DNA from 2 places in the Enterococcus spodopteracolus genome. Region 2 is predicted to be linked to the other one. Evidence: predicted binding sites of a transcription regulator. Region 2 holds the regulator's gene; the other holds the start of a gene.
What was found. Region 2 encodes CtsR, which represses protease genes until heat stress. Its sites were predicted from a motif close to TTGGTCAAAAAAGGTCAAANA; they were not measured.
Positions count from the first base shown of each region.

Region 1 (3,170 bases), on a different contig from region 2:
GTCCTGTAGTTGGAACGGTAGATGCTGTTTCTTCCTTATTGCTTTATCGATTTGGCTCGTTCATCTTGCCATTCATTTATGGCTTTTTCTACGTGATTGCAGAAAGACGGAATATCTTACGTCAAGAGATCCATGAGGTAAAGGCAGAAAAAAAGCGTACAAAGGGGAAAATTTAAATAATTTGAACAACTTTCAAGGAGAATTTAAATGGAGGATCAGTCTGAGCTGAAAATGCTTAGATTGATTCTTTTTTGTTTATTGAAAAATATCTGTTCAACGATTGCTTTCACGTAGAATAAGGTAGACGTTGCTATCTCTCAAACAAGACAGTCGCCCGAAATGTATGGAAGAAACAATCAGCACCAGTAGGGTAAAATTAAAATTCCTTCATTAGTTGCTGAAAGACTATACTTAATGGTATATACTATATATAAAAATTAATAGAAAGCTTAGCTTTTGACAAGAAATATTTTCTTGATTTTCCTCATCCTACAAACAGGATAAAGGACGATAAAAGTTGCTCTTTCATTTTTGGACCGTTCAACTTTTAGACGTATGACTTTTGATGTCAGAATGAATCGACTGTTTGATGAATGATATGTAGTTAGAAAGTAGGTAATAAAATGAAAAATAAGGGTTTTTCCAAAATATAGCTGGAAAAATTGCACAACGAATCAATGATGGAACTTACGTGACCAGTCAAAAGTTGCCTTCAGAAGCAAACCTAACCTCATATGGTCATTTACAAGAAATACTATTTAAGTTCTTACAAACTCCTTTACTTAGCTTAGGAAATACTCTAGGCGCGATGATCATAGCCTACTTATTCTTGCACTTTTTTTGGTTTTTCGGTATCAACGGTTCGAGTGTGGTTGGGGCAGTATTCAATCCGATTTTACGAGCACTATCCGTTGAAAATTTAGATGCCTTCAAAAATGGCGCAGATATACCAAATATTATCACAGGTCAATTTCAAGATATGTTTGCTACTTTTGGTGGTGGAGGATCTACGCTTTCATTGATTTTAATTATGATTCTAGTATACAAAAGCCAACGAGTAAAAAACTGTCGGAATTGTCACTAGTACCAGGGATTTTTGGGATCAATGAACCGATTATTTTTGGATTACCGATTGTCTTAAATCCAGTCTTACTAATTCCATTTGCACTTGTACCCACGATCAATATTATCATTTCCTATTTTTGTATGGAGTTAGGATTAGTTAATTATACGAATGGTATTCAACTACCATGGACAACACCACCGATCATTTCTGGTTTTTTAGTTAGTGGTTGGCAGTCATCTGTTTTGCAAGCATTACTGATCTACTAGGAATGGCTATTTATTATCCTTTTATTCAAGTGCTAGATAATCAGCATTTAAAAGAAGAAGCAGAAGCGGTACGGGAAGAAGAAGAAATCGATTTTGACGAATTCGATTTTGATGATTTATAGGAAAAGAGGCCGTAGGAAAAAAAGTCTTGATTCTCAATCATTTGACTGCAGGCTTGGGCAGTGATGAAAATGCCCAGCTACCTCCTGGAGGCAAAAAAACAGCCCTTGGACCAGGTCGTCGTACCTTAAATACACTTTTTCATGGACATGATACAGAAATCATTGCTACATTGTATTGTGGTGCTCAGTATTATCTCGCTCACCAAGAAGAGGTAAACAAAAAAATTATAGGTTTTGCCAAAAAAATCGTTGCAGATGCTGTTCTTTGTGGCCCCGCAATGCATTATGCTAATTTTGGCATGATGGCGGCCCAATTATCCTTAGTCTTCGGTGTACAAGGAATCCCAAGTGTAGTTGCGATGTCTGAAGAAAATCCTGCCTTTGGACGCTATGCTAAAGAGATCAATATAATAAAAATGCCTAAAAAAGGCGGAATTGGTTTAAATGATTCATATAAAAATATCAGCTCCTTTATTTCAGCGCTCGCTCATCAAAATCAATCATCATGACTTGATTTTGATGGATCAACTAGTTTGTCCCAAGCACTCATCAGAAATAAATACCTTTAGGTCGGAATAGGACCAGCCTCTAGAATTAAAGGTAACAACCACGAAATTATTCTGTAAATAATTGCGGTTGTTGCCCTTATTTTTATAGAGTTTTCTTTTGTTTCTGTCGTTTATTTGGTATAGAGTGACGGACAACATTTCCTGTAACTTTTGTCTCAAATTTTTTTGATGATCGCGAGTATAATCTTTGACCAAAGCTGACCAAATGAGTATAATAATCTTGTAAAGGTTAAAGAAAACGAGACTTTAGACGGATGTTATAGACGTTAGAGAAAGTTATAGTTGACTTTGACCAAACAACTTCTACTACAGGAGGGAAATAGATGAATAGTGAAAAAATGACAACTACGCTCCAAGAAGCGATTGCAGAAGCACAACAAGTAGCGATGACAAGAAAACATCAAGAAATCGACATCGTTCATTTATGGAAGATCTTTTTACAACCAAATCATTTTGGCCGTAATCTATATACAGATGCAGGTATCGATGCAGATGCGTTTGAACAAGAGATTGATCGAGTGTTAGATGAGTATCCAACAGTCTCAGGCAGTAATGTTCAATACGGACAAAATCTTAGTCAAAATCTTTTTCATTTATTGAATGAAGCGGATCAATTGAGAGAAAGCTTTGGTGATGAATTCTTATCCACTGAGATCGTGCTATTAGCTTTAATGAAATTAAAAAATTATCCACTGACTGTTTATTTGACAAAACAGGGACTGAATGAAAAAGAATTGCGTAAGAATATCGAAGACATGAGGGGAGGAGAGCGTGTGACTTCTAAAAATCAAGAAGAACAGTATAAAGCGTTAGAAAAATATGGTATCGATCTCGTCCAACAAGTTCGTAGTGGCAAAATGGACCCGATTATTGGCCGAGATGAAGAGATTCGTGATGTGATTCGAATCTTGTCACGTAAAACTAAAAACAACCCTGTGTTGATCGGGGAACCTGGTGTTGGTAAAACAGCGATTGTTGAAGGATTAGCTCAACGAATCGTTCGCAAAGATGTACCAGAAAACTTAAAAAATAAAACCATTTTTTCTTTAGATATGGGTGCCTTGATTGCCGGAGCAAAATTCCGTGGGGAGTTTGAAGAACGCTTAAAAGCAGTCTTGAAAGAAGTGAAGAAAAGCGATGGACGGAT
Region 1 covers NZ_JARJHD010000002.1:303,834-307,003, forward strand. Annotated here, with positions in the region: gene P3R27_RS04305 (lysylphosphatidylglycerol synthase transmembrane domain-containing protein) at 1-176, shown strand, start outside; partial or broken gene P3R27_RS04310 (PTS sugar transporter subunit IIC) at 719-1,454, shown strand; gene P3R27_RS04315 (GrdB-related putative oxidoreductase) at 1,481-1,963, shown strand; gene clpB (ATP-dependent chaperone ClpB) at 2,347-3,170, shown strand, end outside.
Region 1: the regulator CtsR is predicted to act here: its motif matches at 2,208-2,228, upstream of clpB (ATP-dependent chaperone ClpB).

Region 2 (3,170 bases):
TAGTGAGGGGTTGCCCCTTGTGAGAGTAGGACGCCGCCACGCTTTGTTATCTTTGGAGGTTTAGCTCAGCTGGGAGAGCATCTGCCTTACAAGCAGAGGGTCAGCGGTTCGATCCCGTTAACCTCCATATGAGCCGTTAGCTCAGTTGGTAGAGCATCTGACTTTTAATCAGAGGGTCACAGGTTCGAGCCCTGTACGGCTCATATTTTTGCGGGTGTGGCGGAATTGGCAGACGCACTAGATTTAGGATCTAGCGCCTTACGGCGTGGGGGTTCAAGTCCCTTCACCCGCATCATATGATTTATTCTATTTTTTTACGCCGGCTTAGCTCAGTTGGTAGAGCATCTGATTTGTAATCAGAGGGTCGAGGGTTCAAGTCCTTTAGCCGGCATCGTAAATACGCGGAAATAGCTCAGTGGTAGAGCACCACCTTGCCAAGGTGGGGGTCGCGGGTTCGAACCCCGTTTTCCGCTTTGCCAATGTACTACGCGCCGGGGTGGCGGAACTGGCAGACGCACAGGACTTAAAATCCTGCGGTGAGTGATCACCGTACCGGTTCGATTCCGGTCCTCGGCATTACAAATATGCGCCCATAGCTCAATTGGATAGAGTGTTTGACTACGGATCAAAAGGTTAGGGGTTCGACTCCTCTTGGGCGCGTAGTCTTTTTATTTTTTCGGGAAGTAGCTCAGCTTGGTAGAGCACTTGGTTTGGGACCAAGGGGTCGCAGGTTCGAATCCTGTCTTCCCGATTTTTTTTTATTTGTTGCAAAGTTATACGTTCTATTGTATGATTATTTTTAATTAATTGAATATGCGCCCATAGCTCAATTGGATAGAGTGTTTGACTACGGATCAAAAGGTTAGGGGTTCGACTCCTCTTGGGCGCGTTGGAATAACTGGGACTTCATTGAATTCCTAGTTTTTTTATTTACATAAAAAAATCGTCGCTTATCGTTATTCTTCGAATCAAATATCTAACAAGCGTTCTCCTTTCATTCTACCTGTAAATTCGCTATAATTAAGGTCAATATTAGTCAAAGGAATGAGTGGGATGGCACAACAAAATACTTCGGATCTAATTGAATCATATATAAAAAAGATCCTGGAAAAAAACGAGATGATCGAGCTTCGAAGGATTGAATTGGCAGATCTATTTAACTGCGTTCCTTCACAAATCAATTATGTGATCAATACACGTTTTACGATTCAACGTGGCTATTTGGTTGAGAGTAAACGTGGTGGTGGTGGGTATATCCGCATTGCTAAAGTGAGGATGTCGGATAAAAAACAAATGCTTGAACGAATCAACTTGCTATTTGGCGAAACAATCAATGAAAAAAATGCCTACGCCATTATTCAGAAACTATATGAAGACCAAATCATTACCAAAAAAGAGGGAAACTTGATGTTGAGTGCGATTGCTAAAAATACATTGAACATCAACGAGACAGAAGATTATACGCGTGCTCGAATCTTACGAGCCTTTTTAGAACGATTAAGCTATGAAGACGGGGAGTGAAATTTAAATGGCAGAAATATTTACAGAAAGAGCACAACGTGTGTTAGAAATTGCCCAAGAAGAAGCAAAACGCTTCAAACATCAAACGGTAAGTTCAGAACATATATTATTGGCTTTAGTGATCGAACCCAACGGGATTGCTGGGAAAGTATTACGAGATATGAAATTGAATGAAAAAGATATTTATGAAGAAATCGAGCATTTAGTCGGTTATGGTACAGTGAAAACTTATGCAAAAGGTGTATTTCTTCCTTATTCTCCTCGAATGAAACAAACTTTTGCTTTGGCAAATAGCGAAGTAAATAAAATGGGTGCAAAAAAAGTGGGGACTGAGCATATTTTACTTAGTCTACTAAAAGATGAGAGTATCATGGCTACTCGTATCATGATCAACTTAGGAATCAGTTTGAGCAAAGTTCGTCAGTCTTTGAAGCGTACGATGGGTACGGACACGAGTACCGGTGGTATTCGCCGTCGAAATCCACAAGAAAAGCGGACAATGACACAAGGTACTCCTACGTTAGATTCATTAGCTAGAGACTTAACTAAGTTAGCAAAAGAAAACAGATTAGATCCAGTCGTAGGGCGTTCAAGAGAAGTCAAACGGTTAATCCAGATACTTAGTCGCCGAACAAAAAACAATCCTGTTTTAGTTGGAGAACCTGGGGTCGGTAAAACTGCGATTGCAGAAGGGTTGGCTCAAAAAATCATTTTAGGTGAAGTACCTGAAGAGATGAAAGCAAAACGGTTGATGATGTTAGACATGGGGGCGTTAGTCGCTGGGACGAAGTATCGTGGAGAATTTGAAGATCGAATGAAAAAAGTCATTGATGAAATTTATCATGATGGTCAAGTTATTCTCTTTATTGATGAATTACACACATTGATTGGTGCTGGTGGTGCAGAAGGTGCCATCGATGCATCGAATATTTTGAAACCAGCGTTAGCACGTGGAGAATTACAGACGATTGGTGCGACAACATTAGATGAATACCAAAAATATATTGAAAAAGACTCGGCATTGGAGCGACGCTTTGCACGTATCCAAGTAGATGAACCAACAGCAGATGAAGCGGAAGAAATCTTACGTGGTTTACGTTCACGCTATGAGGAACATCATCATGTTGAGATTACCGATGAAGCAGTACGAGCGGCAGTCAATCTTTCTGTTCGATATATCACTTCCAGACAGTTACCAGATAAAGCGATCGACTTGATTGATGAATCGGCAGCGAAAGTTCGATTGGAACAAGCGGACGATTTGTCAGAAACGGCGATACTGAAACAAGAAATCGATCAAGTGAATAAAGAAAAAGAACAGGCGATTCAAAAACAAGATTTTGAAACAGCTGCGCATTTACGTAGACAAGAAAAAAGCATAATGAAAAAACTAGAAAAACGTTTAGCGATTGAAGCAAAACATAAAAATGGCTTTGCGGATCGAGTGACTGAAGAAGATGTAGCTACTGTTGTTTCGGAGTGGACAGGTGTACCATTGCAACAGTTAGAAAAGAAAGAAAGTCAACGATTACTTGAATTAGAAGCATTGCTTCACGAACGTGTTGTTGGACAAGATGAAGCAGTCAAAGCTGTTTCTCGTGCGATCAGACGGGCGCGTAGTGGCTTAAAAGATCCAAATCGCCCGATTG
Region 2 covers NZ_JARJHD010000012.1:85-3,254, forward strand. Annotated here, with positions in the region: rRNA gene rrf (5S ribosomal RNA) at 1-42, shown strand, start outside; tRNA gene P3R27_RS11575 (tRNA-Val) at 55-127, shown strand; tRNA gene P3R27_RS11580 (tRNA-Lys) at 131-203, shown strand; tRNA gene P3R27_RS11585 (tRNA-Leu) at 211-292, shown strand; tRNA gene P3R27_RS11590 (tRNA-Thr) at 319-391, shown strand; tRNA gene P3R27_RS11595 (tRNA-Gly) at 402-473, shown strand; tRNA gene P3R27_RS11600 (tRNA-Leu) at 491-576, shown strand; tRNA gene P3R27_RS11605 (tRNA-Arg) at 587-660, shown strand; tRNA gene P3R27_RS11610 (tRNA-Pro) at 678-751, shown strand; tRNA gene P3R27_RS11615 (tRNA-Arg) at 816-889, shown strand; gene P3R27_RS11620 (CtsR family transcriptional regulator) at 1,054-1,521, shown strand; gene P3R27_RS11625 (ATP-dependent Clp protease ATP-binding subunit) at 1,529-3,170, shown strand, end outside.